3 regions of the Prochlorococcus sp. MIT 1318 genome follow, and region 3 is predicted to be linked to each of the others. Evidence: predicted binding sites of a transcription regulator. Region 3 holds the regulator's gene; each other region holds the start of a gene.
The links. The regulator NtcA, encoded in region 3, controls nitrogen genes in cyanobacteria. The targets are predictions, from matches to a motif close to GTANCNNNNGNTAC.
Positions count from the first base shown of each region.

Region 1: a site for NtcA is predicted at 2,984-2,997, ahead of urtA (urea ABC transporter substrate-binding protein). Genes of this name have one in related genera too.
Region 2: a site for NtcA is predicted at 4,977-4,990, ahead of glnA (type I glutamate--ammonia ligase). Genes of this name have one in related genera too.

Region 1 covers NZ_CP138958.1:610,872-621,522, reverse strand. The annotation lists gene SIB66_RS03255 (urease subunit gamma) at 1-95, opposite strand, end outside; gene SIB66_RS03250 (urease accessory protein UreD) at 114-1,073, opposite strand; gene ureE (urease accessory protein UreE) at 1,157-1,669, shown strand; gene SIB66_RS03240 (urease accessory protein UreF) at 1,669-2,352, shown strand; gene ureG (urease accessory protein UreG) at 2,352-2,960, shown strand; gene urtA (urea ABC transporter substrate-binding protein) at 3,078-4,373, shown strand; gene SIB66_RS03225 (ABC transporter permease subunit) at 4,472-5,626, shown strand; gene urtC (urea ABC transporter permease subunit UrtC) at 5,631-6,758, shown strand; gene urtD (urea ABC transporter ATP-binding protein UrtD) at 6,755-7,507, shown strand; gene urtE (urea ABC transporter ATP-binding subunit UrtE) at 7,551-8,258, shown strand; gene SIB66_RS03205 (aminotransferase class IV) at 8,289-9,149, opposite strand; gene SIB66_RS03200 (anthranilate synthase component I family protein) at 9,146-10,486, opposite strand; gene queC (7-cyano-7-deazaguanine synthase QueC) at 10,483-10,651, opposite strand, start outside.
Region 2 covers NZ_CP138958.1:2,113,487-2,124,137, forward strand. The annotation lists gene SIB66_RS10635 (AI-2E family transporter) at 1-155, shown strand, start outside; gene SIB66_RS10640 (AI-2E family transporter) at 152-1,153, shown strand; gene SIB66_RS10645 (hypothetical protein) at 1,459-1,956, opposite strand; gene SIB66_RS10650 (hypothetical protein) at 1,959-2,201, opposite strand; gene SIB66_RS10655 (hypothetical protein) at 2,336-2,707, opposite strand; gene glnA (type I glutamate--ammonia ligase) at 3,491-4,912, opposite strand; gene SIB66_RS10665 (pyridoxal-phosphate-dependent aminotransferase family protein) at 5,459-6,643, shown strand; gene SIB66_RS10670 (nucleoside deaminase) at 6,585-7,058, opposite strand; gene SIB66_RS10675 (pyridoxal phosphate-dependent decarboxylase family protein) at 7,179-8,585, shown strand; gene SIB66_RS10680 (YcjF family protein) at 8,679-10,277, opposite strand; gene SIB66_RS10685 (carbamoyl-phosphate synthase subunit L) at 10,274-10,651, opposite strand, start outside.
Region 3 covers NZ_CP138958.1:180,122-190,772, reverse strand. The annotation lists gene SIB66_RS01090 (resolvase) at 1-198, opposite strand, end outside; gene SIB66_RS01085 (DUF3084 domain-containing protein) at 195-1,400, opposite strand; gene ntcA (global nitrogen regulator NtcA) at 1,466-2,200, opposite strand; gene rph (ribonuclease PH) at 2,275-3,009, opposite strand; gene SIB66_RS01070 (cob(I)yrinic acid a,c-diamide adenosyltransferase) at 3,151-3,765, shown strand; gene dcd (dCTP deaminase) at 3,765-4,358, shown strand; gene SIB66_RS01060 (hypothetical protein) at 4,455-4,628, shown strand; gene SIB66_RS01055 (hypothetical protein) at 4,656-5,045, shown strand; gene SIB66_RS01050 (thioredoxin family protein) at 5,639-6,205, opposite strand; gene SIB66_RS01045 (hypothetical protein) at 6,322-6,816, shown strand; gene SIB66_RS01040 (transglycosylase SLT domain-containing protein) at 6,781-8,940, opposite strand; gene SIB66_RS01035 (hypothetical protein) at 8,903-9,085, opposite strand; gene glmM (phosphoglucosamine mutase) at 9,148-10,554, shown strand; gene SIB66_RS01025 (N-acetylglucosamine kinase) at 10,535-10,651, opposite strand, start outside.

The sequences.
Region 1 (10,651 bases), 430 kb from region 3:
TGGTTGAGCCGCAGGCCGCGGTTGAGGCGTCGTTCTGCAAGCAGGGCAGCGGTGACGATCAGGAGTTTGTCTTTTTCCTGGGGGCTGAGGTGCATGGAAGCCAGGATTTCATTTCAGTGTGGCGAGGCAGAAGGCGATTGATGGTTCTTTGTGAACCTTTCGTTTGAGAACGTTCCCTCTTCTTGCAGGGGCCATTCTCGTGGAGGTTGAGGAGTGCTGAGCCGCCGTAGCTGGCGTGTGCGGGCCCAGAGGCGGGAAAACCATTGGCGTGCGGCTTGGCTTGATGGCCCTATATATCGGGCCACTAAGCCTTGATCGAGACCACCACAAGCCATGGAACCTTCTAGGTTTGCGCGATCTGTTCGACAGTTCCGCAGAAGTATCTCCATCACGTCGGCAGTCAGAGGATTCGGTGCGGCCCAAACAAAAGATCCGAACACGGGCTGTGTCCCCATGCCGTGCAAACTCTGCAGCACTTCGCTGTTGAGCTCGAGTTGATCGACTAGTTCCCATTGACGACCAATCGGGGTTTGTCGGCAGATCTCCAGGCTTGACCTCCAGGCGCCTTCGTTCAGTGTTTCTCCAGCAGCTGTGCGACCTAGGCGCACCACTTCGGCGCAGAGAAAACTGGCTTTTGGTTGCAGTTCGACTTGCATCCGTTGCTTGTAGAGGCCTCCTTGAAAAACCACGAGCTCTTGGGGTAACCATTCCAGGTCAGCATTGGTTGCTAGTTCGAAGTGACACTCTTGACTTGCCCAGCGGCCTTTGGGGTGTTGTTTGGAGCGGCCTACGGAGCCATAGACCTTCTGGGCAGCCACACTCGTGACCAGGCCGCGGCTGTCTGCTCCGGCTTTGACATTCACACTGAGCTGATCTCCTCCGACCAAACCCCCTGCGGTGTGAAGTAAGGGCAGTTGACAGCGGCCGTCGTGATCAAGATTGGCACGCTGAATCTTGAATGGAGCCGTGCATTGGCTCTGATGCACGGTGAGCCGGGGTTGAAGATCGTCTGTCGCAGTTTTGCTGATCAGTTGCAGGGAACATTGGCCGTGCCAGGGTCTGTCGCCAGTCATCGGAGCACGCTGTGATCGAGCACGGTTTAACTCTTTAGCAACACTCACGGATGGAGCAGTTGCCGTTTGGCAGGCTTATGGTCATGAGCTTGGTCGATTTTCCTTCTCGCGACACTGTTCCGGTGCTCACCCGCAGGCTTGATGCTGTTGGGGTTGAGGCTTGTATGGAATTGCCTCTCACTGCTGAAGAACGCACCCGTTTGCGGGGGCTGCGATGCACGGCTTGTGGTCAGTCCGTCTTATTGCAATTGCCGCGGCAGGGCCCATTGCAGCCTGGAGAAAGTCTGGCTGCGGCGGAAGGCCCTGTTTTGGTGAGGGTGGTCGCTGCTCCTGAGAAACTGTTGGTGGTTAGGGCTCCTTCAGAACTGGCTCTGCTTGAGGCGGCTTATCACTTGGGTAATCGTCACGTGGCACTAGAGCTACGCACGAAGCAGTTGCGGTTGCTAGATGATCCTGTCTTAGCCGATCTGCTGCGGGTGCGTGGCTTGGCTCTGGAGTCTCTGATGGAGTCATTTTATCCGGAGCCTGGGGCCTATCAAGGCGTCCATAGCCATGATCAACAGCCCATTGATGGGCAGCAACAACGTCATCACTGATGAGCAGTCTCGCTTTGCTTCAGCTTGTTAGCCCGGCTTTGCCGGTGGGTGCGTTCAGTTATTCGGAGGGTTTGGAACTGCTGGTGCAGCGTGAGCAGCTTCAGGATCGAGCAACTTTGGCAAGTTGGTTGGAGGCGGAGCTCAGTCGCGGGCAGGTCATGATCGAAGCTGCTGCTTTGCGTCCGCTGCGTCATTCCCTCAGCCAATGGAAGGTGAGTGCTGAGCAGGACAAAGTTGACCATGGCACTGCTGTGCGGGATTGGGCTCAATGGTTGATTGCACTGCGAGATGCGGCTGAAGTAAGAGCGCAGCAGCAGCAGATGGGTCGCTCTCTTTTGCAGTTATTAGCTGACCTGGGTCATCCTCTCCCTGATGGAGGAGTGGATTTTGGTTGGCCAGTGGCTTGGGCTTGGGCTGGTTTGTCTTGGGAGATAACGCCTTTGGAGGTTGTTCAGGGTTACCTGTTTGGCTGGGTGGCTAATCAGCTCAGTGCGGCCGTGCGTCTTGTTCCGCTGGGGCCAACTGAGGCACAACGGTTGCAACGTCAGCTTCAGCCGCTGATTGAAATGCAGGCGATTAGCTTGCTTGATGTGGATCCACAGCAGCTGTGGTGCGGAGGAGTGGGTTCTGCTATTGCGCAGCTCTCCCATGCTGAGCTGTATTCCCGATTATTCCGGAGCTGATGAGTAGCAAACTGCGCTTAGGTGTGGCTGGCCCGGTGGGTTCGGGTAAGACAGCACTAGTGGAGGCAATGTGTCGCCGTCTACGAGATCAGTTGCAATTGGCAGTTGTCACCAATGACATCTATACCCAGGAAGATGCAGAGTTCTTGACGCGTGTTGGAGCTCTCGAGCCAGAGCGTATTCGCGGAGTGGAAACAGGCGGTTGTCCTCATACTGCTATTCGTGAGGATTGTTCGATTAATCGCGCGGCCGTAGAAGATCTGGAGCGAAATTTTCCAGATCTTGATGTTGTGCTTGTTGAGAGTGGTGGCGATAATCTTGCCGCCAGCTTCAGTCCAGAATTGGTGGACCTTTGCATCTATGTGATTGATGTGGCGGCTGGCGACAAGATCCCTCGCAAGGGTGGCCCTGGGATTACACGCTCGGATTTATTGGTGATCAACAAGATTGATCTCGCTGTCCATGTCGGGGCCGATTTGGAAGTGATGAAGCGCGATACGACGCGGATGCGGGGAGAGCGCCCTTGGTGCTTCACCAACTTGCGGAGCGGCGATGGCTTGGAGAGCGTGCTGCAATTTTTGTTGCAACAGCTACCAAATCGCCCTTAGCAATGATCAGCGCAAAGGGCTTTGTATCATTCACTACAGAATCATGCCTGGCTGATCTTTACGTTCCCCAGGCCGCCCGAATAGGCGTGCTCCATATTCTGCCTATCTACGGTTTCAATGAACGTTTCATTCTCAAAGCGCCTTGTGGCTGGCTTCGCCGCAACCGCCGTTGGTGTCAGCATTACGGCTTGCGGTGGTGGTAGTGATAAAACCGCTAATACCGATTTCGACGACACGGTCACGGTTGGTATCCTCCATTCCTTAAGTGGCACCATGGCCATCTCGGAGTCCACCCTTGTGGACACCGAGAAAATGGCGATTGAAGAGATCAACGCTGCCGGTGGTGTTGAAGTTGATGGCAAGAAATACAAGATCGACTACATCGTTGAAGATGGCGCTTCTGATTGGCCAACCTTCGCTGAGAAGTCCAAGAAGTTGATCGATCAAGATAGTGTTCCTGTTGTCTTTGGTGGTTGGACTTCCGCAAGCCGTAAGGCGATGCTGCCGGTTTACGAATCGAAGAATGCATTCCTCTATTACCCGATTCAGTACGAGGGCCAGGAGTGTTCCAATAACATCTTCTACACAGGTGCGACTCCGAATCAGCAGTCGGAGCCTGCAACCAAGTTCATGTTCGAGAAGTCGCCCGCTGCTGGCAAGCCCTTCTTCCTTGTAGGTTCTGATTACGTTTTCCCTCGCACCTCCAATACCATCACTAAGGAGCAGGTCAAAGCTCTTGGTGGGAAAGTGGTTGGAGAGGATTATTTGCCCCTCGGCAACACTGAAGTGGCGCCGATCATTGCCAAGATCAAGAAGGCATTGCCTGATGGTGGTGTGATCATCAACACCCTCAATGGTGACCAGAACGTCGCTTTCTTTAAGCAGATTCAGGATGCCGGACTTACTCCTGAAAATGGCTACTACGTGATGAGCTATTCCATCGCGGAAGAAGAGATCAGCACGATCGGGCCTGAGTTCCTTGAGGGACACTATGGGGCTTGGAATTACATGATGTCGATTGATACGCCTGCTTCGAAGAAGTTTGCATCTGACTTCAAGGCCAAATATGGCAATGATCGTCAGGTTGCTGACCCTCAGGAGTCGGCTTACAACATGGTGTATCTGTGGAAAGCTGCGGTCGAGAAGGCCAATAGCTTTGATGACGACAAGGTACGTGAAGCTTTGATCGGAATTGAGTTTGATGCGCCTCAGGGTCCTGTGAAAGTGATGCCAAACCATCACCTGTCCCAGACCGTACGTATCGGCAAGATCACCAAAGATGGTCAGTTCGAGATTCTCGAAGAGACCGATGGCCCTGTGGCTCCACAGGCTTGGAACCAGTTCGAGCCCAGTTCTAAGGGCTATGCTTGCGACTGGACTGATGCCAACAAAGGCGAGAAGTACAAGCTTTGATTGCCTCGCCAAGGCGTTTTTCCGCTTTGGCATTGTTTGGGAGGAGTCCGGAAACGGGCTCCTCCTTTCGTCGTTTTTCCGGTCTCTGATCTTCGCCCGTGCAACTGCTTCTTGAAAGTCTTTTCAATGGTGTGGCCATCGGCTCGGTGCTGCTGGTTGCTGCCCTCGGACTGGCGATAGTCTTCGGCCTGATGGGTGTCATTAACCTCGCCCATGGCGAGTTGATCATGCTCGGGGCCTACACCACTTATGTGGTACAGCTGATCTTCAAGCTGCCTGCTCTGCAGCCTTTCTACAACGCTTATGTGTTGGTGGCGATTCCTCTGGCCTTCATCGTTAGTGGTGTGGTTGGTATCTTGCTAGAACGCACCGTGATTCGTCGTCTCTACGGCAACCCGTTGGAGACATTGTTGGCGACATGGGGCGTTAGCCTGATTCTGCAGCAGTTTGTGCGCAGTTTTCCATTGGCTTATGCGGCTGGCTTGGTGCTGGCGTTAGTGTTTGGCTTCAGTCTGCCGATCATTCTTCCTGACAAGCTTTTGCAGGGGCCGCGGGCCCGCCTGGTGCGTGCTGGAAGCTGGCTTGTGTCGGCTCTGGCTGGGGTGTTACTGGCGGGTGGTTTGGCCTCTCAGATCAGTCGTATCTCTCGTGCGACCTCTCGCAATGTCGATGTCACGGCACCTAAGTGGATGCGTGGGGGGATTGAACTGTCGGGCATGACCTTCCCTGTACCACGTTTGGTGATCATTGTGATCACGATCCTCGCTGTACTCGGTATCACCTGGTTCTTGAATCGCAGTGTGTGGGGGATGCGCATCAGGGCAGTGACTCAGAATCGTTCCATGAGTGATTGCCTTGGCATCTCAACCGATACTGTGGATGTGCTTACCTTTGGCATCGGCTCCGGTTTGGCTGGCATCGCGGGGGTAGCGGTGTCTTTGTTGGGATCCGTGGGACCCAACGTCGGCACGTCTTATATCGTTGGTTGCTTCATGGTGGTAGTGCTTGGAGGTGTGGGAAATCTGTTCGGCACCGTGTTGGCCTCCTTTGCTATTGGGGTGCTAACAGACCTGATCGGTGCTGGCCGTTTGCTCAGTATCTGGCCTTCGATGCCTGCTCCTTTGGCGAGCGTGGTTGATTTTTTTGCTACCACGAGCATGGCCCAGGTGATGGTGTTTGCGCTGATTGTGGTGTTCCTTCAATTCCGTCCTGCTGGTCTGTTTCCCCAGAGGGGACGCATGGTGGAGGCTTAAATCGATGTTGCAAGCGTTTCAACAACGCCGTTGGCCCCTGGTGATTGTCTGGGTCTTGATCATTGCTGCGATTGTGGCGGCGCCTGCAGTGGTGTCGGTATTTGGGCTCAACCTGCTCGGTCGTTTTCTCTCTCTCTCGATCGTGGCCCTCGGCATCGATTTGATTTGGGGTTTTACAGGCTTATTGAGCCTGGGTCAGGGCATCTTCTTTGCGCTCGGTGGTTACGCAGCCGCAATGTACCTTCAGCTCAATAGCTCGAGCGAACAACCCAACGGGATTCCAGAGTTCTTCGGCCTTTATGGGGTGGATCAACTTCCTGGATTTTGGCAGCCGTTTCATTCGCCTTGGTTCACGCTGATTGCCATCTGGTTGATCCCTGCACTGCTTGCCGCGCTGTTAGGCAACTTGGTGTTCCGCAACCGGATCAAGGGAGTTTATTTTTCGATTCTTACCCAGGCCGCCTTGCTGGTTTTCTTTAATTTCTTCAACGGACAGCAGAAACTGATCAATGGCACCAACGGTCTTAAGACCGATGTCACAGAGCTTTTTGGACAGCAGGTGGGCTCTGCATTCATGCAGCGAGGCTTCTTCTGGTTAACGGCCGTGATGGTGATCCTGGCCTGGTTGGCTGTGCGCTGGGTGGTGCGTGGCCGTTTTGGTGAAGTGTTGATCGCCATTCGCGATGATGAGCCGCGTTTGCGTTTTGCTGGTTACAACCCCACCTTGTTTAAAACCATCGTGTTTGCGATGGCTGGTGGCTTGGCTGGCATCGGCGGTGCTCTTTACACCGTGCAGTCCGGCATCGTCTCGCCTCAATACATGACTGTTCCCTTCTCAATCGACATGGTGATTTGGGTGGCAGTGGGCGGACGCGGAACTTTGATTGGTGCCATTCTTGGCGCTCTAGTCATTAATTTGGCGAGGAGCCAAATCAGCACGGTTTGGCCAGAAGGCTGGCTATTTATCCTGGGAGGCTTGTTTATTCTCGTCGTTACGGCACTACCAGAAGGTGTTGTGGGCTGGTGGCAGGCGGGTGGGCCACGAAACCTGCTTACTCGCTTGGGTGTCGCGCGCAGGATCGGCACCTATCCACGCTTGGAAATGGATGGCAAGGAGGAGGTGAAGTCATGACAACTGCTTTGCTTGAGCTGCGTCAAATCAGTGTCAGCTTTGATGGCTTTATGGCACTGCGTGATCTCAATCTCAGCCTGCAGCCAGGAGAATTGCGTGCCGTGATTGGTCCCAACGGTGCAGGCAAGACCACCTTCCTGGATGTGATTACTGGCAAGCTTCGACCAACGGCAGGTGATGTTTTGTTTAAGGGCCAATCTCTTTTAAACAAGCCGGAACACAGGATTGCGCGGCTTGGGATTGGTAGGAAGTTTCAGAGCCCGAGAGTCTTCGAAAACCTCACTGTTGAGGAAAACCTCGCCTTGGCGGTCAGTCATCCAAAGCGCCCTTGGCCACTTTTAAGCGCAGGTCTTAATGCTGTTGAGCGCGATCGCATTGCCCATTTGATGGGTATCGTTTCGCTGCAGACACGTGCGCATCAAGTTGCTGGATCGTTGTCTCATGGGCAGAAGCAGTGGTTGGAGATCGCCATGCTTGTGGGTCAGTCACCTGACCTGTTATTGGTTGATGAGCCAGTTGCTGGTTTGACGGATGAGGAAACAGATCTCACTGCGGATCTGCTCAAGTCTCTCGTTGGTGATCACACTGTTTTGGTGATTGACCATGACATGGAGTTCATCCGGCGCCTGGAGAGTCAGGTTTCTGTTCTTCACCAGGGGCATGTTTTGTGCGAGGGCTCGATGGATCAGATTCAGTGTGATCCACGCGTGATCGAGGTGTATCTAGGTCGTAATGAGGAGGTTGCCTGATGCAGCGCTTTCTACCTATGCAGTTCATGATTCTCTGCAGCCGATGACCATTCTTGAGATCCGTGGTCTAAACACCTACTACGGTGAGAGCCATATCCTTAGGGATGTCGACCTCACTGTGAAAGCAGGTGAGATGGTCTGCTTGATTGGCCGCAACGGTGTGGGCAAGACCACCTTGTTGAAATCATTGATCGGTCTGTTGCGTCCTCGTAGTGGAGAGATTCTGTTTAGCGGCGAAGGCTTGGATCGCCATCCTCCGCATCAGCGGGCCCGTGCGGGTATTGGTTATGTGCCTCAGGGGCGAGAAATTATTCCCCATCTGACGGTGGAGGAGAACCTGATGTTAGGGATGGAGGCATTGCCCGGCGGCTTGGCGCGAAACCACAGCATTGACTCGCTTGTTTATGAGTTGTTCCCGATCTTGCAGGAGTTTTTGCCGCGTAAAGGCGGAGACCTCAGCGGTGGGCAACAGCAGCAGCTAGCGATTGCTCGGGCTTTGCTTGGTAAGCCGAAATTGCTCCTGCTAGATGAACCGACGGAGGGTATTCAGCCCAATATCGTTCAAGACATTGAAAGGGCTGTTCGACGCATCATTGCCGAGACAGGGATTGGCGTTCTTTTGGTAGAGCAGCATCTGCACTTTGTTCGTCAAGCTGATCGCTACTACGCCATGCAACGAGGTGGCATTGTGGCCAGTGGTCCGACCAGCGACCTTAGTCAGGCAGTGGTGGATCAATTCCTAAGTGTATGAGTGCGTATGGAGATGTTTAGGGCTGGGGCATTAATCTGTATGTCTGGGAGCAGTGTCAGTGTTGTTGGCTTTTAAGAGGGAGTTCCAAAGGCCTTCAGGATTCGACCATGCTCTGAGCAGATGATCATCGAGCTTCACGATGGGTTGGCAGCTGAGGCTATTAATCAGTAGCCATTGATCATCTTTTTCTGGTGTGGCTTCTAGTTGAGTTTCTTGCAGCCATCCTTGTTCGAGGCCCTGTTGTCGCATGACACCTGGTAGACAGCCACTAGCAATCCGAGGTGTGAGCCAATGATTGTTTCGTCGCACGATGAGGTTGGCGGTACTGCCACAACAAAGTTCACCGCTTGTGCTGAGCAGGATGGCCTCATCGCAATTCGCTTTCTGTGCTTCGTGGCGGGCCTGTATCGCTTGACCGTAGGCGAAGGTTTTGCAACGACTCAAGCGACTATTGGCGTTGCGACGCTCATGGCAACTGATGATCGTCGTAAGTGGAGTAAAGCAGGGCTCCACTGCATTCAGCTCTAGCCAGAAGCGATGGGTTGTTGAACTCGGGTTGCTCTGGGGCAGACTGATGCCTCGGCTTGACCTATCGCCACGGCTCCAGTTTAGGCGCAGGGCCCCATTGCCATTGTCCAAGTTGCATTGTTTCAGGCCCTCTTTGATCAGAGGTGTCAACCATTTCGCTGTAGGCGGGGGGGCCATCTCTAGCAGGCATGCGCTGGTCTGCCAGCGGCTGAGATGAGCATTGAGGAGTTGTGGATGTCCATCAAGGATCAGAATTGTCTCAAAGATGCCATCGGCAAGCTGCAGGCCTCGATCTCCTAGCGGAAGAGCGAGCTCCGCAGTGCTACCCCAGCTGCCATCGATCCAGGCAATCTGGTTTTTCATTGCAGTGCCTCCAGTAGTGGCAGCAGTTTCCAGTTCAGCTCATCAGCTTCGCAATAGGGGTCGGAACCGGTCACGATGCCGCAGCCGGCATGGGCTCGTAAGGTGTTGCCCTCGAGCAACATCGAGCGAATCAGAATGCTGCTGTCGAGCTGCCCATCCCAGTTGAGATGCAACAACGAGCCGCAATAGGGCCCGCGTGCTGTTGGTTCCAGTTCGTTCAGCCGCTGACAGGCGCGCAGCTTGGGGGCACCGCTGATGGAGCCTCCCGGCCAACAGGCTTGTAGTAGGTCTACCCAAGATTGGTCTGATCGAAGCCGTCCTTGCACTACTGAGGTGAGGTGATGCACATGGGGATAGCTCTCAAGGCTTACCAATTTAGGCACTGTGATGGAGCCGGATTGACAGACTCGCCCTAGATCGTTGCGCAATAGATCGACGATCATCACGTTTTCAGCTCGGTCTTTGCTGCTGCAAACAAGATCAGCTGCCAGATCAGCGTCTTGGCTTTGATTGGGGTGGCGTGGTCGGGTCCCTTTGATTGGTCGCGTTTCAACTTCTCCTGTGGGGAATGCTTTTAGGAAACGCTCTGGAGAGGCGGAGATCACGGCTTCACCTTTTGCAAGGCCTGCAGCTATCACTAGGCCGGCAAAGGGAGCTGGGTTGTGGTGGCGAAGTTTTAGGAAAAGGTCTACGGCGAAGCTTTCTGAAGGGATCGTGGTGGTACAGCAAGCGCTGAGATTGGCCTGGAAAATATCGCCGCTGGCAATCCAATGTCTGATCTGCTGCACATCACGTGCATAGTCAGCTCTAGTGGTGAGCCATTGCCATGCATTGACGGGAATGTTGAGGTCTGTTGTTGCAAGTAACGACTCATCTTTGCTGCTTTTAGGTGCATCTTCAGGTGGGTTGGCTTCTAGCCAGTTAGCTAGTTCTTGCAGTCGTTTGGGATCACACCCTTCGATCCATAGCTGATGCTTTTGAAGGTCGAATCGCAGTACAGGATCATGTTGCGCCATCCACAGAGTCGCCATGGAATCTGCTTTCCAGGGATTTTTGGGTTCTATCCAGGCTGCTGCTTCGTAGCTGAGCCAGCCTGTCCAGTGTCCTGGTTCTAGATCACGTAGGGCTTCGAATGGGTTGCTGGCGTCTTTTTCGCCAGGGATGCCTCGGCAACAAATCTGATGAATGGGATCGACTGCCAGAGTCGCCCAACGACCTAGACCACTGCCGTCTCCATCCAGCCAGACAAGCCCAGCTTCTCCCCAAGTTTTGGCGAGTTGTTTTGCCAACTTCGCTGGTTCTTGCCAGCGGCAAAGTCGCCGCTCCAGAGAAGTCATGGTGTTGGCTTGCTGCAGAGATCTGATCTGCCAGCCTCGCTCAAAGCTGCATCGCGGATGCGGCAGCTGTCGCATATGCCGCAGGCATGATCACCTCCGCTATAGCAACTCCAGGTTTTATCGATTGGTACCCCTAGCCTCAGCGCCTCTTGCACAATTCGTTTC
Region 2 (10,651 bases), 680 kb from region 3:
TGACTCTCACAGCCCAGTTTGTATTCACAGTGGTGTTTGGTCCTCTTGGCCTGCTGTTGGCGCTGCCACTCGCTGTCGTGCTGCAAGTGTTGATTCGCGAGGTGGTCATCCACGATTTGCTTGATCCCTGGAAGAAAAAGCGATTGGCGCCATGAATGCCCGCACCCTTCTTGTCGCACTCACTCTGGTGGTGCTGGCTTTGCTCACCTGGCAGCTGCGTTGGGTGTTGTTAGTGCTGTTTGGAGCAGTGGTATTAGCAGTAGCACTTGATGTACTAATTGAGAAACTTCAGGACCGCCTCTCCTGGCCTCGTCCCCTTTCGCTAGCAGTGGTGCTGGTGGTGCTGCTGCTTGGCGGTGCCTTGGTTTTCCAGCTGCTGGTGCCTGAGTTGATCACCCAGGTTCAAGAGTTGGGCAACCTCGTACCCACCCTGGTGACCAAGCTGAAATCGATGCTGGTCAGCAACCCGCGACTGATGAATCTGGAAGAGTCTTTTGCCGAACAGTTCAGCTGGGATCGGATCCAACCCTTGGGCTCACAATTGCTTGGCGTTGCAGGCGGGGCCGCCAACAGCCTGATTCAATTGTTGTTGATGAGCCTGCTGGCTGTCTTGCTAGCGCTAGACCCTGTATCCCATCGCCAAATGGTGATTGCTGCAACGCCTCGGCCTGCCCGACAGGAGATGGCTGAATTGCTTGATCAATGCCGTTTGGCTCTTGGTGGCTGGCTAGCTGGAATGACGATCTCAGCCAGCAGCGTGTTTGTGCTCACTTGGGCAGGGCTTGCACTGCTCAAGGTTCCTCTGGCCCTATTGAGTGCATTGGTCTGTGGCTTGCTGACCTTCGTCCCCACCATTGGGCCAACAGCCGCCTCCCTGCTGCCATTGGCCATGGCCCTGCTTGTTTCACCCCTACTGATGCTGCAAGTTCTGGTATTGCGGCTGATTTTGCAGAATCTTGAGGCGTTTTTGCTCACCCCGCTGTTATTGCGGCGTACGGTCAACCTACTTCCCACCGTGGCGCTAATGGCTCAACTGAGCTTGGGCGCCTTATTGGGTCTACCAGGGGTGTTGTTGGCTCTGCCACTTGTGGTGGTTTTGCAGGTAGGAATGGAGCAGGTGGTTGTTAAACAGATCATGGATCTTTGGGCGTAATCATCCAACAATATTCGCTTGACATGAGACTGTCATTTATTGATGATTGGCAACAAGTCAATCACGGCTGCAACTTCATGCTGGACGATTTTATGTCCATAGGCTTTTTGGATTTGTAGATGTATTTGGTGTTGCATTTAGAGTTAACCACTTGCACATCCCTGAGTCAGGAAGGTGAATAACAACAACGGATTTCTCTTGAGGAAGAGGATTCAAAGCGCCTTGCTTAAATTGGTTTCGAAATAAAAAAAAGATTCCTAGCTCAATTGAATCATAAGTTACATAAACCATTACCTAGACTTAGATCAAAGACCAGGGAAAGTAATCCTAATAATTAGATCGTCATAATCAGCAGACTGACTTTTAAAGGATACATCTACGCCATAGCTATTAACTCCAATAGGCTTAAAGTGTGAGAATCCACCTTGATTGGCATCTTCAAATGAGAAAAGTGTTTTGGCCATGAGGCTCTCAGTTAATTGTATGAATGGTGCTATTAGAGAGTCTTCTTTTATGCATTCTAGAGAATGAAATGTGAATGCACTATTCTTTCCAGTTAGTCTTGCTAGGCCTGAAGCCTGATTAAGTTGATTCAAAGCCACGGAGCGATATCCATAAAATCTCTCCAGCAAGCGAATCCAAAACACTCCCTTGATAATCATTAATTGAGTAGTAACACAATAAGATGTCTTGAGAAGTATTTTTTTAATGCTTATAACTGCATCTATTTTAGAACTACCCAAGCCAATTAAATCAAGAATAGGACAGCCTTCCTGCTCATGTGCTATTTGCAAGCTTGGCAAGCTTACCTTGGTTGGATAAGATATTTTTTTGGATCTACATTTGTTGGTATATTTTCTCCATCATCCCCGCCAAAATAGGCAGCTACATTGAAGTGTAGAGCTCCATTGTAGTAACAATTCCATGGAGGACCATCCGTAGTGGTTTCTTCTAGTTGAGATGGATTACTCCACGCTGAAAGAATTGCATAGTTTAATTCTTCATCGGGAGAGAATTTTCTCGTATCAGCAGAGACAGTTCCCGACAATGCTTCTATATTGTCAATTGCATACTGCTGTCCAAGAAAACCATCAATGATATTGTTTTGAAATAAAACTGATAAATAGCTCCACTCTTTCCCAGACGATTGTCTACTTGGTAGATTATCAAGTTGTAGAATTCTCAGATAATCAGACTCTTCATTTCCATAATGATAACATCTGTATCAAAGTCTCCTGGATTCTTAAGTATACTACTACTAGGTACTGGAGCTATAATGAAATCATCTCCTAAAACTTGTCTTCCGGCCCATAGAAGTGCTGTGATCCCAGCATAGACTTCATTAGCATTTCCTCCAGTCTGTTCTACCCAGGTTGGATCATATTCAATGTCTTGTGCCCAAAAAACATAACCTCCCTCACTTGTTTCATTTACCTCAGATAATTCAGGCATTTCGCCGGGCAGAGTTAGTGCTGCTTTTAAAATATCTTTGGCAAATTTACGTTTTTGGTTATTGATGTTACTCCTGCAAAAACAGGACCAATTGCTGGCCATAGGTTAAATCCATAATCTTCGGCCTTTTCCCCCTGTTTAAGGGCACAGGACATTCCAATCACTAAACCATCAATTACCCAATTACTCCTATCATCGGGGTCAGCTTCACCAATAATAACGGACCGTTTCTCTCTTGAATTGAGAAAGTCTTTTTGTTGGATAGCATCAAGGAAATAGGCATAAGCAGACACAGAATAGATATACAACTACCTTTCTAGACTAGGCAGCTTGATAAATTTGAAGCTTGAATGTAGTAATTAAAAGGTCAGCAAAGCCAAAATCTACTTGAACCCGTAAAGTTGTTCATATAAACAACCGTATACGCAGTATTGGATGATTTATTAGCAGTTTCTGCCATTGACCACGAAGACGTTTCTTCTCAAGCTTGGCCATTACTTAATGGCTGCAAATCACAAGAGCCCATGGGATTCTGCTTAGTTGTTTAGCTTGAACCAAAGGAATGAGTACTCCATCAAATCTTCTGCTTGAAGATGCAGTTGATATTAATTGTAGATGGCTTACTATTTACACACCAATGCTAGCAATTAAGCGTCACAATATGTTGTTAATACATGTCCCTCTCATAAACATTCTCAGCCATTAAATTCTAATTTCTTTCCATAGTCAAAGTGCCTCGGAGGACATTTTCTATAAAAAGAGCCATATTTTCCTGAATGCTAGGGCATGAAAAATGTCCCCGCTTAGCTGCGGGGACTTGAAAATTAGTTTAAATGAATAACTTTCCCTATTTTTTCAAACAGATGGTGATCTTTTCACCCAGTCTCATGCGTCGTAATACATGGTGAACTCATGGGGATGAGGACGTTGACGCAATTGCTGCACCTCTTCGTATTTGATGTCAATCCAGTTGTTAATGAAGTCTTCAGTGAAGACTCCCCCTTCCATGAGGTAGTTCTTGTCTGCATTTAACGCTTCGAGCGCACCATTAAGTGAAGCTGGCACTGTGGGAATGCTGGCAAGGCGTTCTTCTGGTAATTCAAATAGATCCTCATCGAAACCATCGCCAGGGTCAATTTGGTTTTTAATGCCGTCAACGCCCGCCATCATCATTGCGCTGAAAGCTAGATAAGGATTGGCCAAGGCATCGCCTGGGCGGAATTCAAGACGCTTGGCTTTCGGGTTTGGGCCAGTGAGCGGAATGCGAACAGCTGCAGACCTATTGCCCTGGGAATAAACAAGGTTTACAGGAGCTTCAAAACCTGGCACCAAACGCTTGTAGCTATTGGTTGTGGGGTTTGTGAAAGCCAGGAAGGAGGGAGCATGCTTAAGGATGCCGCCGATATACCAGCGAGCCGTCTGTGACAAGTTGGCGTAGGTGCCTTCTCCAAAGAACAGGGGCTGGCCTCCTTTAAAGAGGCTCTGGTGAACATGCATCCCGGTGCCGTTGTCGTTGAACACCGGCTTGGGCATAAACGTTGCCGTTTTGCCGTATTTACGTGCAACATTCCTGACGATGTACTTGTAAATCATCACGTTGTCCGCAGCTTCAATCAGCTCAGCGAACTTCATCCCCAATTCATGTTGGCCAGCACCAGCAACTTCATGGTGGTGCTTCTCCATCGGGATTCCTAATTGCCCCATCAGCAGCAGCATTTCGGAACGGATGTCCTGGGCGGTGTCGTTGGGTGGAACCGGAAAGTAGCCTTCTTTCAGTTGGATCTTGTAGGCAAGGTTGCCGCCTTCTTCAATGCGACCGCTATTCCAAGGGGCCTCAATCGTGTCAACGCTGTAGAAGCAGCCACCTTCGCCAGAGTTATAGCGGACGTCGTCAAAGATGAAAAACTCTGGCTCAGGGCCGAAAAAGGCTGTATCAGCTAGGCCGGTGCCGGCTAAGTAACCGAGGGCTTTTTGGGCAAGTGCCCTGGGGCATCTGGCATAGGGCTCGCCGCTACGAGGTTCCCGAATGGAACAGATCAAGCTAAGAGTCTTGTGGCGATAAAAGGGGTCGATCCAGGCCGTACTGGCGTCGGGCACCATATCCATATCTGATTCGTTGATGGCCTTCCATCCACGGATGGAAGATCCATCGAAAGCCAATCCATTAGTGAAGGCTTCCTCGTCAATCAAGTCTGAACAAACGGTGAGGTGCTGCCACTTGCCGTGCAGATCAGTGAACTTGAGGTCAATCAGTTCAATGCCCTCGTCCTTGATCTGGCGGAGGACGTCTTGGGGTGATTTGCCCATGGCGAAGATGAGGCCGAGCCGGCGATAAGTGAGCGACCGTAATCAGCCGCATGGCCTCCTTTTTGTAGCAACAGGTACCTTCTAATGAAGCCTTGTTTCCTTTCTGGGTGGATTCCGTAACCGTTTCTGTCAGCTTGGGCTGATCTAAGTCTGGGAGAACTTTATGGCTTGATCACTGATTTTGATTGTTTAGCTTCTATATCCCTCAACTCGTCCAAGTCGTCCATTCGTCCTCAATGGCTGATCTCATCAAAGGGTTGATTGGTTGCTACAACCATTTTCTTTCAGCCTTCGCTCGATCTGCATGAACGGTTTTGAAGCCTGCTTTCAGTCAATGGGAATCAGGCTTCAAAGGGACTTTGCCAGACGAGCTAGCGTTTTTTTACTTTCTTCCCTTCTGCTGCCAAGAGACGCAAAAAAAAATCAGTATTTTTTATTGCCCTCGCTATTGATTGACCTGCTTGGTTGCCGTTGCAATCCCTCAAAAAAGTCCCGGGGATGAAGGGTGACTGCTTAGGCTCTAGATAATTGAACTAACCAAGGGCCTTGGCGACGACGCAAACCCTTCCCCAGGTTGACCAATCTCATAAGACGGTTCTCGAACCGATTGCCACGCCTACCCGCTTGCTATTTGGGCCTGGACCCTCAAATGCCGATCCCAAGGTGCTTCAGGCACTTGCGCGCTCTCCGATTGGCCACCTTGACCCCCTTTATCTGAAATTGATGGGTGAGGTGCAGGAGTTGCTCCGCTACACCTGGCAGACCGACAACCGTTTCACACTGCCGATGAGCGGTACTGGTAGTGCTGCCATGGAGGCGACCTTGGCCAATACCGTTGAATCTGGTGACACGGTATTAGTTGCGGTAAACGGTTATTTCGGCAATCGCCTTGCCGATATGGCTGCTCGCTATCGAGCCAATGTTCAGTTAATTGAAAAACCCTGGGGAGAAGCCTTTTCCCTTGCAGAGCTAGAAGCAGCTTTGATCGAGCATCGCCCAGCAATTCTGGCTCTAGTGCATGCAGAAACATCCACTGGCGTTTGTCAGCCAATGGATGGTGTCGGCGATCTTTGCCATAAGCACGATTGCCTCTTACTGCTTGATACGGTCACCTCCTTAGGCGCTGTGCCGGTTTTTCTGGATCAATGGAAGGTTGATCTGTCTTACAGCTGCAGCCAAAAGGGGCTCAGCTGCCCTCCTGGTCTTGGTCCTTTCACCATGGGGCCCCGCGCCGAAGAGAAGCTTGCGGCCCGTAGTAGCAAGGTGCCCAATTGGTATCTAGACGTGTCGCTGCTGAATCAGTATTGGGGAAGCGACAGGGTTTATCACCACACTGCGCCGGTGAATATGAACTTTGGGATGCGTGAAGCGCTGCGATTACTTGCGGATGAGGGCCTTGAAAACGCTTGGGATCGTCATCGCTGCAATGCCGAAGTGCTCTGGGCAGGGCTCGAGAGTCTTGGTTTGGAGTTGCATGTACCTGAAGCCTTGCGTTTGCCCACACTCACAACTGTTTGCATTCCTAATGGAGTTGATGGCAATGCCTTCCGTCTGCATTTGCTGAATGAGCACGGCATTGAAATCGGCGGCGGCTTAGGAAGCCTGGCTGGCAAGATCTGGAGGATTGGCTTGATGGGATACAACTCCACCCCTAAAAACGTTGAACTGTTGCTCAATCTGTTCGAGTCAGAGTTACCTCGTTTTCGTGAAAACGTTGCCGTTGCTGCTTGAACCAGGCTTCTAGCTGCTGCCTGGCTTCAACTTCCATCACACCGCCAAGAACACGCATTTTATGATGTGCACTGGGGTGTTCCCCCAGATTGATTGTGCTACCAAGCCCGCCTCGCTTGGGGTCGTATGCAGCAAAGATCACCTGGCCCATGCGCGCTTGTATTAGTGCTCCCGCGCACATCGGACAGGGTTCCAGAGTGACAATCAGGGTGCAGTCATTAAATCGCCAATCACTTCTGAGCCAGGCAGCCTGTCGGAGTGCAATCAGTTCTGCATGGCCTAATGGATCACGTCCTCGATGCCTTTGGTTGCTGCCATGGCCGATACAGCGGCCATCGGCATCCAGCACTATTGCACTCACAGGAACTTCTCCAAGACCGCCAAGTTGTTTTGCTCGAGTCAGTAGCCGCAACATCCAACAGCGGCATTGCCTGTTGGTTAGTTCAAGAGGTTTCGCTAAAGGCACCGCTAAGTGGCAGCTCCTGATCAAACAATGCCATCAGGAGGGAGAATGGAACTTGTATGACGAGCGTTATTGGCTGGCACTCCCCAGATAAGGCCGACTGCGACCTTGGCGCCCTTTGCCAAGCCTGACCGTTTCGATCCAGAACTGCAGACTTTTCTGGAGCAGGCCAGTGCTCGACTTTGTCAGTGGTTCGCAACAGCAAGCAATCGAGGCCCCTTACCAGCACTTAGTGCTTTGCCTGATGTGGCGCCGCCGCCTCAAGGTCTTTCAGTTGATGCCTTGCTGGACGATTTGCAGTTGGTGATGGAAGGGGCTTATCAGCCTTCCCATCCAGGTGCTTTGGCTCATCTCGATCCGCCTCCTCTAACGGCATCCATCGCTGCCGATTTGATCTGCGCAGGACTAAACAACAATCTTTTGGCCGAGGAGTTGTCACCCAGTCTTTCGCGTTTAGAGCGAGAGATGTGCCGCTGGTTTGCTGAGCGCTTGGGGCTGCCGTTGACGGCTGGTGGTGTGGCAGCCAGTGGTGGCAGCCTCAGCAATCTCATGGCGATGGTGATAGCTCGCCAACAGGGAGATCTTCAAGATGATCCCAGGGCAGTTGTGCTTGCAAGTGTCGACGCCCATGTGTCACTCGCTAAGGCCATTCGGGTTATGGGGTTGGCTAGCGATGCCTTGCAGTCGGTGCCTGTCGATCAAGAGGGCTGCATGAATCTCGATGCCCTAGAGGATCAACTGAAGGCTCTCCGCGCAGAAGGGAGACCATGCTTAGCCGTTGTGGCGACAGCAGGCACGACTGTCCAGGGAGCTGTAGATCCCTTGGTAGCGGTAGCAGAGCTATGCAGACGCGAGCGGGTCTGGTTGCATATCGATGGAGCCATTGGAGGGGTCTTTGCTCTAAAAGAAGCCACTGCTTCTGTGGTTGAAGGAATCTCTCTAGCCGATTCGATCACAGTGAACCCTCAAAAGTTGCTTGGGATCACTAAGACATCATCCCTATTGCTAGTCGCGAACCAATCCCATCTTGCTTCAGCCTTCTCGACTGGCTTGCCCTATATGGAACCAGCCTGGGGAGACGGTCATGGAAGTGAAATTGGCCTTCAAGGAACTCGGCCAGCAGAGGTGCTCAAGCTTTGGTTGGGTCTGCGTCAACTCGGGGAGCAGGGAATTCAGAGCTTGCTGGAGGGGGCAATTCAGCGTCGTCAGTCGCTCGCGCGTCAACTCGATGCATCCAGGTTGATTCTTCTCAGCGGACCATTGCATCTGATTGCCTGTACACCTAAGAACGCCGATGCAGATCAAGCCTCAGTCTGGTCATTAGCAACACGGCAAAGCTTGCTGGAACAGCAGTTGATGGTGTCAAGACCCTTGCATCATGGTCGTCATTTCCTCAAGGTGGTCTTGGGCAACCCCCATACGCAATCGATTCATCTCAATCGGTTGGCAACTCTGATGAATCAATCTTTGCTGGGTTAGCGCTAATGGCTTCATCACCCCCACGAGGTCGCTGGGTGGCAATTATCACGACTGTTTTATCAGTAGCGATTGGATTGTTCTACCTGGCTTTGATCACAGTTCTGGATGCCCGAGGTCCGATGCGTCCGCCACCCCCCGAGGCCCTGGGCGTGGCGGGAGCTGTCGCCGTTTCTCCCGCTGAAGAGGCTCAACCACCCGCCGCAGGGCTGTCGTGAGAAAACGTTCCAGCGAAGATTCTCGTCGGTTGAGATCGTAGTGACGTTGCACCACTTCCTGCATACCGCCATCCCCCCAGTCTTGATCCTGCTGGAAGTAGGTAATGAAGCTGGCTCCCGCAACGCGTGTGAGCCAAGCAGCAGCGACCCCTTGTACCGCTCGGCCCAGCAACAGGGTGGGCAAGTTGACACTAAGAGCTGTGCCGATGATCGCCACTCCACCTTTAACAATGCCAAGTCCTGCCAAAGTGCGACCTACTGAGACCGCCAGTTCTTGTGCTCGGTTGCGAGTGAGTTGAACTCCATAGACCCGGGCGACCTCCATCACCATTTGGGCATTCACCGCTGCCGTCCCCAATAGATCCACTCCTGGGAGGGGGGTTGCAGCGACGACACCACCACTAATCCAGCTGTAACGATCAACACACTGACGCGCTTCATGGTGTCGTTGTCGATCCAACAGCTGCCGACCGGCATCTCCCAGATGGCGACATTGCAGCAGAATGTTGTCTGCAAGTAGTTCTTCACCATCGGCGTGTAGCACTGACGCAAGGCGCCGCAACAGGTTGTCGACCTCAGCCGGAGGCTGCAAAGGTCGTTTGCCAGGACGCGGCAATGACTGGGGTGCAGCGCTACAGGAGATCACATCTTCAGCTTCAAGCAAGCCCTTGCATCGCCCTCGCAACTGCGCCAACAGCCGTCGCTCCTCTTCTTCACCGCGTAGATCGCATTTATTCAGAACCAGGAGCAATCGTTTGCCCAGATTGGCGAGGCTACTGATGACCTCCAGCTCTGAAGCGCGTAAATCACAGTCCAGAACCACCACCATCAGGTCAGCTCTACTAGCTCGTTGCCTTGCTTCCTTCTCTCGGCTTAAACCGGCTCTGCCAGCTTCAAGAATTCCTGGGGTGTCAGCCAGTTGAAGGCCACGATCAAGTCCCTTTAAACGCAGTCGATAAATCTGGCTACTGGTTGTGGATCCCATGGGTGCACCAACCTCACCCACCATTTCGTTCAGGAGTGCTCGGATCAGAGATGTCTTGCCGCTGGAACCAGTACCGAACACCACCACCATCAGATCACCACGGGCCAGCTCATCAGCCACCCTTTCTCTCTCTTGCTTAAGCCCTTCTCGAGTGACATCGTCTTGAAGGCGTTCGAGCAGGCGATCAATGCTTTCAAGACTTTGCTTGGCTGCTTGATGACGGCTACTTGGAGGAGAAAGGGGCCGTTGATTGTTTTGAGCAGTTTCTAAGTTCTGACGCTTAAAAGCCTTCCACCAGGGCCATCCAACTTGATAGATCATCAAGATGATGAGGCCTGCTGTTAGTAACAACACCGGGCCTAGCAACCAGGGAGGTAGTAGGTAACTCAAATCCCAGAGCAGGTTCCTCACCACTTGCACTAGAGCTCCGATGACAAGCAAGACCACCAGCGCGCAGGCGATCCATAGGAGCAGCCGCTGACGGGAGGTCATTTGTTTGTCATGATTCCGCTGGCCTCCAGATTGAATGATCTTTGACCAGAGAGACAGCGTCTGGGATCTGGAACTGTTGGCATCATTGCTGAGCCAGAGACAAAGAATTTGTATCCGCAAGGCTCATGGCCGATCAATAGCAGATCTCTGGCATTAATGGTTGTGCCGGACTTGCCATCTTCCATATCGCAAAGACACCTATTGCACTTGTCCAGTTCATCACCACCATTTAAGGCATGCTCTGAATCTTCCCAGACCAGCATGTTTGATGCTTTCGCTGGCCGTATGCAGGAATGAGGTGGATAGGTCATTCGATCTTTGAGGATCGTGAAATCTTGATTTGATCGGCGTCGCATCATTCCAGCTCTCGGCCT
Region 3 (10,651 bases):
GTTTTGCCAGTATTCACTGCTGGTGCCGTTGCCGATCAAGATGCCTTCTAAGGGTGCTTGGTTTTGCCAATGCATGATGAGGTCGAGCACAGCGGCTGCGGCCACCACTTTCCCCTCAACGACAGCACTTGTTGCTGTATCGGCAAGAACTAATCCACATTTATTGCGACCAGGATCTACGGCCACAAGCTTTGTCATGGTTTGTCTTCGGGAATCTTTGTCCAAGGACCACCCACGGGCTGCAGGACAACTGCTACTGGATCGGCTGTATCGCTGTTGCGGAGTGCCACGGCTTCTAGCTCAATCCGCTCTTGAGAACGGTTCAGTAATGCCTTGCCGAGCCGGTTCATTTCACTGCCATCGAACTGCAGTCCTGAACTGAGGGATCCGCGTCTTTTTACCTCTGCCAGAGTTGATGCAAGCAGGAGGCTAAGTCGGTTGCGCACGGTTTCGCTGCTCTTCTCGTTTTGGTCAAGAGTCGTTCTTGCGAGGACTTCGCCTTGTCGGACGATGTTGATATTTTGGCGAGCATCCGGGAAGGCATACACCACGTTCTCCCCACGCAACACGTTTGCGGCAGAGCGCACATAGATCACCCAGGTGCCTGGCTTTCGGATGATCTGTTCGATGCGGTTGATATCGGTGCGTGGCACGAGCAGGATCTGTCGATTGGCTTCTTCACCGGGACGTACGCGTCGAAAAGCCTCCAGGTTTGCTTCCTGAAGTAGGCGGTCGATGACGGCTTTCGCCTGGCTGGGGTTATCGAGCCGCAGGGTGGCTGCGGCAAGTTGCTGCCCACTGCTAAGCACAACATCCCCTCGACGTAAGGCAATGAGGTTGGTCTCGAGCTGCTTCAGTTCTTTTTCAGCCGCGCTAATTCTGCTGCGAACATTGGCTAGTTCAACTTCCGTTCGGCGGATGTCGGCATCTTTTTTGGAAATGTCGCGACTGAGACGAGCTCGTTCCGCCTCGAGCTGTTGTCTTTGTTTTTGTAGTGGTGCGAGTTCGTTGCGAAGGGCGGCAGCTCGCTTTTTGGCTTCCTTTAGTTCATTCTGAACCTGATTGCTGTCCGACCTGGCCTGCTTGAGATCAAGCTCGGCATTGAACTGGGCCGACCGACTTGAATTGAGGGCATCGCGGCTTTGTTGGAGTTTGGCCTGAAGGTCATCCAGTTCAAAAAGTCCTACTCGCAGTTGTCGACTGACTAGCAGCATCAGTCCTAGGGACAGGGCGCTAATCAGGCTGCCAGTGAGAACGGTGATGAATACGGCTGTCCTTCGCGGTCTGAGATTGAACAGGCTCAGCCTTGCTTTGCCTACACGGCTGCCAAGTCGATCGCCGAGGGTGGAGAGCACACCACCGAGGACGAGTAGGGAGAGGATCAGCAGCCAGCCGGTCACGACAATGGGCGGGTGGGATCAGGAATAGTGTCAACCCGTTTCACCATCCTGGACTGGGACGGGGATCAGTTGAATTTTTTAGCAAGGGCAATCGGATCCAGAACGGTGATTTTCTTGCGATCGATTTGCACTAGACCTGAATTGCGAAGGTCTCCCAACAGGCGAGTAATGGTGACGCGAGTCGAGCCGATTGCTTCAGCGATGGACTGATGTGAGAGGCGTAGGTCAATGGTGATTCCTTGTTCCCCTGGAACCCCGAAATCCCGGCAGAGGACTAGTAAGAAACTCACAAGCCTTGATGACATGTCGCGGTGAGTGAGGGTTTCGATCATGGTCTCGGTTTGCAAGATTCGACTTGAGAGACCCTGCAGCAGAAGTAACCCCACGCTGGTGTCGTTTTCGATCGCCTGGCGAACTGAGGTGGCTGGCGCTGTGATCATTTCCACTCGGGTGAAGGCTACGGAGTGATAAAAACGGTCCGAGCGATGGCCTGTGAGCAGAGAAAGCACGCCAAATAGGCTGTTTTCACGCAGTAATGCCACGGTGATCTCTTCACCAGATTCATAGACCCGAGATAGCCGAACGGCGCCGCGTCGAATGAGATAAACCTTTTCGGCAGGATCGCCAGGAAAGAAGATGGTTTTGGAACGCTCCACCATTTCGTTGCTGGCGCCATCCAGTTCACGGATGACTTCCAGAAGGGTTTTCTGGGTTGGAGCAGGCGAGTTGGCCATACTTCCTGATCCTTGAACATAGGGTTGCTGGGCGTAACGGCTGAAGCCGCGGATGACGCCGGCCATGGCTGCGCAGCAAACGGCAGAAATATGAAGTTAGGGAGTGGACCTCCACCACCATGTAGCAATGGTGACGGTTTTTAGTCTTCTTGCATTAACGCCGAACGTTGGAAGGCTTGTAGGTGTTGCAGACCGGGTTCTGCCAGATTCAGCAAGTCGTTGAGTTGATGCCTGCTGAATGGAGCCCCTTCAGCGGTGCCCTGCAGCTCCAATAGGTGCCCATTGGAGCCCATTACCACGTTTAGATCCACATCAGCCCTGGAGTCTTCGCTGTAGTCGAGGTCGAGAAGGGGATAACTCTCCACTAAACCAACGGATACTGCAGCAACTTGCTCGATGACGGGTTGATGCGTGAGCAGCCCTTGTTCCAGCAAGCGATCGCAGCCTCGTTTTAAGGCAATCCAAGCGCCGGTGATGGAGGCTGTACGTGTGCCGGCATCGGCCTGAATGACGTCACAATCAATTCGCAGGGTGGTTTCCCCAAGAGCGGCCATGTCGATCACGGCGCGCAGGCTGCGGCCAATGAGGCGTTGAATTTCTTGAGTGCGTCCGGAAAGCTTGAGCAGTTCACGGTTCTGTCTTTGCGGAGTAGACCCAGGCAGAAGGCGGTACTCGGCGCTGAGCCAGCCTTTGCCTTGGCCTTTGCGCCAGCGGGGTACACCTTCTTCAACGCAAACACTGCAGAGCACTGAGGTGCGACCAGTGCGGATGATTAACGAACTCAGGGCAAAGCCCATTGGATCCCATGTGATCTGAAGGGGCCGCATCACGTCAGCAAGGCGGCCGTCAGCACGTGGCTGGGGGGATGTGAGCATCGTGCTGTTGGTGGTTGAGATGAACTGAGCCTGGCAGAAACAGGTGCTTTTACACCATGGATAGTGTCAAGAGCCTTGTTAAGCAGCTTCCCACCGCTACATTTGATTTCTGCTGGTTTTGTCGGGGCGATTGAGACTTTTATGACTGCCAGCCTGAGCCCTAGTCATCGCTCCGTGGATCCGTGCATGACGGACCATCGCTCGCAGGAGAGTGATGGGAGCCTGTCTTTGGCAGTAGTTGCTGATAGGCGTTTGCTGCATCTGGTAGCTCCTGAAGGGCAGCTTCAGGTTTATACAGCCCCCTATCGAGGCAGTTTTTCTGTTGTCTTGAGTCAGGCGTTAAGAGCGGCTGGGCTGGGAAGTCGTGTGTTGGTGGCTCAGTTCCTCAAGGGAGGAGTAGACCAAGGCCCAGATGGGCGTGTGCGCCTATGTGGGCGACTTGAGTGGCTGCGCCCGGCGGTTCCTGGCTGTCTATCTGAGCCTGCTTCAACGCTTGCCGTTGGCTCCAGCGCGCCTGAGGCCGTGGAGGCCATTTGGCATGAATGTCGGGATCGCATCATGGCGAGTGATTTGGATCAAATGGTGTTGGATGAGGTTGGTCTGGCGATTGCTCTTGGTTATCTCGATGAAGCTGATGTGTTATCAACTCTGGAACAGCGCCCCGGGTCGATGGATGTCATCTTGACTGGCTCAGTCATGCCATCGATCCTGATGGCAATGGCTGATCAGGTCACTGAGTTGCGTCGTGGTTTCTAATGCTTAAAAACGATCGTTGGATCACCGAACAGGCCGCAGCAGGGATGCTTGAACCCTTTCAAGCCGGACTGATTCGACATCTTGATCCTGAGCAGCATCAACGGCCTGTACTGAGCTTTGGCTGTTCTTCCTTTGGTTATGACCTAAGGCTCTCTGCGAAGGAGTTTTTGATCTTTCGCCATGTACCAGGCACGGTGATGAATCCGAAGCGATTTAATCCTGCAAATCTCGAATCCACCCCTTTGCATCAGGACGAGGATGGCGAGTATTTCATCCTGCCGGCTCATTCTTATGGTCTCGGTGTGGCGCTGGAGAAGATGAAGGTCCCATCAAATATCACTGTCATTTGCCTAGGTAAGAGTACCTATGCTCGCCTTGGCATCATCGTTAATACCACTCCCGCCGAAGCCAGTTGGGAAGGGCATCTCACGCTTGAATTCAGCAATAGTTCTGGAGCTGATTGCCGTATCTATGCCAATGAAGGCATTTGTCAGCTTCTTTTCTTCGAGGGTGATCCCTGCGATACCACCTACAGCGATCGCCAGGGTAAATATCAACATCAGCCAGAACGCGTCACTCTCGCCAGGATTTGAACGAAAAAGATCTGTTGAATGCATGTCTGCTCTCAATAGATCTTTTTGATTTTGTAGACATTGATAGAGTGAAGCTACTGATCTCATCCCCCACGTATGTCAGACAAGCAGCCAAAATCCGCACCTCCTGAGGTGGAGGTGAATACCTCAGGTGATTATCTTGGTGGATGGGGACAGTTTGGCAACTCTTTTGTCTTTTGGGTGAGTGCTGTCGTTCTCGCTGCTTGTGTAGGAGTTTTGGCGTTCAGTATTAGCCTGCTTCAAGGTTAAAGATGAGATTTTTTGCAACTTAATTCCATGAGACGGACTTCTTTGCTGTTCAGGTTTTCTGCGGGCTTTGAAATTCTTGGTGGGATTTTTGCTCTTGTTCTGCCTGTTAAATTTTGTTCACTACTTTTTGGTTATCAGCTAGTCACTGAACTGGTAGGTATTGCAAGATTATTTGCATTGGCAATCATTGCTCTTGGCTGGGCGTGCTGGGAAGTTTCAAGTCATGCGCCGATGCAAAATCCGAGAAGATCTCTTTGTTATTATAATATTGCTGTTGGCCTTTTGTTAGCGTCTATTGGTGTGAGCCAAGATTTAATTGGTGTTCTTTTGTGGCCAGGAGTATTTATTCATCTTGCAATAGGGATTTTGCTTTTGCCTGGCCTTAGAAAACAGAGATTTCCTGGCCAAGGGAATTGATGCTATTGATTTGGTTAAATGCCTAAATAGTTTATTCGCAAATTAGGCCTAGATATAAGAAGAATTTAGCTAGACAACCAAACCTGCGATTGTTTAGAGATGGGGATATTTGGCCTAATCAGCTTTTAGAGCTAAGTTCAACAAGGTGTCTAAAGATCGCCTCAGCTGTTTAACTTATTGACCTTTCCTGCTGGCTTGCCGCATTTAGTCACTGTCTGCGAAGGAGAGCTGTCAAACGGGAGTGTCTCTTGTGAGATTGGTGTTACTTCCAGTGAGAAACTGGGGTCGGCTAGCTAGGGAGCAGTGGTCATTCATCTAGTCTACTGGAGAGAATTTGCTCGCGATAAAACTACTGATAAGGAATAAGAAAGCACTTTAAATGCTTCGCTGAAGCAAGATTTATTTTCGCGTTATGGTCCATAGGCTGCTTGCGATACCTTGTTCTAGCCTTATGCGACTAGAGCTTTAGTCGCTGGACAATATTGATATTCTGCTTGATCTGTTTAGTCGATATAATTATATTAGTGGATGGTTTAAGAGCTTCTGCGATGGCTCGTCATGTTATCGATATTTGCTTATTGACTGCTTTTAGATTAGCCATGGCTCATTGGCCCAATAGCCTCTAAATCGTTTTGCTTGTCTGTTCGTTCTTGTGATGCATTCAGGTTGCTGATAGCGCCTACACCGGCGAACTTGGGTAGTGGTTGGTTTTGAATCAGAGCGTCAGTTAATTGCTGTAGTTGTTCTTGAGTGCGTGCACCCAGTGAGAGACCCTGCAGTTTGCCTTTGTTATCGAAGAAGTTCAGCTGGGGAATGCCGTTGACGTCGTAGCGATCGACAAGGTCTTGCCAGCGGGGGTTGTCGACGTTTACCAGCACAACGTCGAGCTGGTTTTCCCTTTCACGTTCCGTTGTGAGCATGGCTGGGGCCATTTCACGACAGGCTTGACACCAATCAGCATAAAATTCGATCACGGTCGGTCGACCATTGGTGAGTGCGACATCTGGGTCGAGGGAGCGCCGTGCCAGTTGCTCGAGCGGTGCCTCAGCATTGAGGCCGCCCCGCAGCAGGAAAAGAACGACTGCTAATCCCAATGCTGTGAATAGCAGGATCAACCTTTGGCCTTGGCCGAGAGTGGAAGACGGGGAACTTCCGGTCATGATGGGCAAGATTCTCGATGCACTTTGGCAGGTCTGTTTTGTTGTTGTTGCTCGCTTCAATGGGCTAACTGTTCAGAAGTGAAGCGTCTTTTCACCATTCGTTGAGGCTGAGGCTGATGCTGCGTCTCCTCGTTGTGCCATTTCGTGCCCCCTCGTTGCTGTTGCTCTTTGGGGTGGCGGTCGTTATGGGCAACCATTGGTCGTTGCTTCAGTCTGAGCAGATAGACAGCCTCGGTATTGATGTTGAGCTCTTCTGGGTTGTTGAGCTCCTGCAGGCGGTCGTGTTGGTCGTGATTTGCACGATGCCGGATCTGATCTTGCGTCAGGTTTCCTTGCTGATGGCTGCCAGTCGTGCAATCAGTTTGCTGGTGGTTTTGTTGTTGGTGATCACCGCTGGCCTGTACCTACTGCACCTGAGCCTGCTTGCGGATGTTCTCATCCTTGCTTCTGCGATATTGCTTGCGCGCTTGGATCTCACTCGCATTCGTGTGGTTCCACCACCGGTTGTGATGGCGATTGCTCTGGGGTTGATTTTGCTTGGCGGGATATGGATTGGCCAGCAGATCTCTATGCCTTTACATCTCAGTCTCGCAAAGCTTTTTGCTGGATAGGCCTAAATAGCTCCAGAGGTTGCCGAGAACCTTTTTTGTATACAGGCGTGTCTCTGGGTAAGGGATTCGTTCTACCCAGAGCTCAGGGTCCGCAGCCAGTTCTGGGGTTAGCCAGTCGGCTACTGCAGCAGGCCCTGCGTTGTAACTGCCCACTGCTAGCCATGGATTGCCTTGCCATTGCTTCAGCAGCATTGCTAGGTAACGGGCCCCAAGTTCAATATTGGTTTCAGGAGTGGACAGCACTTGCTTGTTCAGAGGGCTATCGCTGAGTTCTGCCGCTGTTTCCGGCATCAGTTGCATCAGCCCTATTGCGCCTACTGGAGACTCCACGCCTGGCGAGAAGCGTGATTCTTGCTTTGCTATGGCCAGCAATAGTTCAGCTCGGACGTCACTGCGGTGACTCGCTTTTTTGATCTCAGGCCAAAAGCGATATGGATGTTGGCTGTGATGGAGCAGTTGGCGTGTGTGGCAGTCCTCTCCTACGAGTCGCAGGCTTGTTCGCCAGAGCTGACTTAGCCCCGTCCAGTTATCGCCGACGGCCATCCTTAGCCGCCCTTCCACCATCCTGGTGTTGGGATCATGTTGTGCGCGATCGACTTCAACCCTCAGAGTCCGCCACGTTTCCCAGGCCTCCATTGCGAGACCAAGTCGCCAGAGTTCGTCTACAAGCTTTTCTCCACTGCCTAGTGGGGTCCAGGATGGGAGTTCAGGGTTCGAAATTGATACGGGTTGCCCTTGCAGTGCAGGAAGACCAGCTCGACCAAGGCGTGCCTGGGCGCGCCAGGTGTAGTACCCATTGGGATGGGATCGGAGCAGCTCTTCCCAGATCTGGGTGGCCTCTCGATTGCGACCCTGTTTGGAGGCAGTGAATCCGATCCAGAACTGTTGCCTAGCGGCGAGGGGCTCCGGCAATTTTTGGGTTGGGATGCTTTCGAGAATCGATTGGGCCTTGTTCCATTGCTCTTTCAGCAGAGCGTCTCGGCTCAGATCCCATTGCAGTTGCCAGCTAGCAGGACTATCAGGCCAGCGTTGAAACACCTCGTCTGCTTGGATCCCATTTTCGAGGCGTACGCGGGCTGCCGCCACGCTGGGGGAACGATCAGCAAGGGCAGGCGGCAAGGACTTCAGCAGAGTCGCCTTCGGATGAAGAGGTTCACTGAGGAGGCTCACCGCTTCAAGGCTTTCAGCAGCCTCTGGATTGTCTTGAGCCAGCTTCAAGAGCAGAGATTCGCCCTGGAGTTGTTCCTCCTTATTGCCTCGGAGCAGTGTCTGGCCAATGGCTAGGGCTGCTGCAGGATCAGGAGGTTGTTCTTGTAGGCAGCTCAGGGCTGTTCTGCCGTCGCCTAGTTGTGCAAGACCAAGGGCTAGTTCTTGTCGCTCTTGGTTTGAATGTCCGTTCCTTGCCGGAGCGCTGCAGGCGCTGCGTAGGACTTCTGCGGCACCTGGCCAGAAGACCCCCCAACGCGTGAGATGAATGGCTCTTTGATGGCGACTGTTGCTGGTATCCAGTTCAATTGCGCTGGCTAGTGCCGCTGGATGAGCAGGATGTTGCTGAAGGAGTTGCTGACGCAGTTCAGGGTTATGGCGCCCGAGGCTGTAATACGCATCAGCCGCCGTCGTCGTGTTTGGAAAACGTTTCAGCAGGCTTTGCCAAAGATGATTGGCCTTTGATTTTTCCCCAAGACGCTCGGCTGTTTGGGCTTGCAGCTTGAGGGCAACGGCTGCTACGGGGCTGTTCCCCCAGCCTTGGCCGGCCAACAGCCTCTGATGCCTAAGGGTTGATCCTTTTGTCTTGCTCACGAGCAGCAATGAGGCATCTCGGCGTTGCTGGGGATCGATTGACCAGCGATAGGCCTGCCAGAGCTCTGTTTGCGACATTCTTGGCGTAAGTCGCTTGAGCTGTGGTTTTAAAAGGGCTTGCCCAGCGAGGCTTGCCGCCAAGCTGAGTAGGGCTGTACCTCCGAGTAGAGGGAATCCGCGACAGGGGCTCGCGATCACGCCAGAGCAGAAACTGTTGGCATTCTGTGGTGATGAAGTCCAGTTGTGTGATGCAGTCTTCGCAAGGATTGATGCCGCTTGCTCAGGCTCACCGCTCTGAGTATGCACCCGTTGCGGAAGCGGCATGATTCGTTGAGGGATTGTGCTGGCTTTGGCCCATGGCGTTGCGGCCTTGATGGATTGTGGCTTTGGTTGTGGTTTGAAGCGTGCCTGAACCCGTCACTTGGCTCTGGGCTCCCATGCTTTTGGCGTTGAGACTGTCTTCGATCATGTCCCCTCTCGCTTGAGTCTCAGGCGCATGCCCTTTAACCTTCAGTCCACTTTTGAGACCTGATGGTCTTTGCTGCTCTTGACCCCTTAGGTGTTCCCCTCGGGACGGCCCAGGCCAGCTTCGGCACAGATGGCATTCGCGGTCGGGTCGGAACGTTGCTGACGCCTGCGTTTATTTTGCAGGTGGGCTACTGGTGTGGTCAGGTGTTGCCTGATCAAGGTCCGGTGTTGATCGGGATGGATTCCCGTAGCAGTGGGGCCATGGTGGCCTCGGCATTAACGGCTGGTTTAACCGCTGCAGGGCGGGAAGTGTGGACCTTGGGCTTATGTCCCACCCCAGCTGTGCCTGGATTAATTCGCAAGCTTGGTGCTGCAGGCGGTTTGATGGTTTCAGCAAGTCATAATCCACCTGAAGACAATGGCATCAAGGTGTTTGGGGCCGATGGTGCCAAACTAAGCCCAGCAAAGCAGGGTCTCATCGAAGCGGGGCTTCGCGGCGAGGCCATTGGTGACAAAGGTCGACCAACGATCACGAGTTGCGGCCCTGCTTATCAGCGCAACGAGCTTCTTAGCCACTATCGCGATGCCCTGCTTGCCTCAGTGCTGCATCAACGCCTGGATGGGGTGCCCATTGTGCTTGATCTCTGCTGGGGAGCGGCAACAGCCTGTGGTGCTGAGGTGTTTGCGGCCCTTGGGGCTGATCTCACTGTGTTGCATGGTGAACCGGATGGCAGGCGCATCAATGTCGGTTGTGGTTCTACCCAGCTCGAGCCGTTGCGTCGAGCTGTGATTGAGCGCGGCGCGATCATGGGCTTTGCCTTTGATGGGGATGCTGATCGGATGCTGGCTTTGGATGGACACGGTCGCGTCGTCGATGGTGACCATGTGCTCTACCTCTGGGGATCAGACCTTCAGGATCGGCAGGCTTTACCTCAACAAAGGCTTGTGGCCACGGTGATGTCGAATCTCGGATTTGAGAGGGCTTGGCAGCAAAGAGGTGGGGTTCTTGAACGCACGCCGGTAGGTGATCAGCATGTCTATGCCGCCATGGTGGAGAGCAATGCTGCTTTAGGTGGTGAACAGTCTGGCCATATCCTTTCAGCAGCTCATGGCCTTTGTGGTGATGGTGTGCTCACTGCTTTGCAGCTTGCCACTCTCTGTCATGGCAGGGGGCTGAGTCTTGGTGAGTGGTTGGATCAGAGTTTCCAGGCGTTCCCACAAAAGTTGGTCAATGTGCGCGTTCCTGATTTGGAACGACGTATGGGTTGGCAGCATTGTGAGCCTCTGCAGGAGGCGGTCTTGGCGGCAGAAGCAGCCATGGGTGAAGACGGCCGAGTCTTGGTAAGGGCGAGTGGAACGGAGCCGTTGTTAAGGGTGATGATTGAAGCGGCGGATTCTGCTGCCGTGGAGTTCTGGACAGCACAGTTGGCCGACCTTGCCGAGCAACACCTCAATCGGGGTTGCGTTTGAGTTGGCGGAGTGCAAGCTGCAGAGCACCATCCAGGGCATCCCCCTGGCCTTTGATCCAGCTTGCAGTAGGCAGTCGCTTGGCAATGGCTTGCTCGAT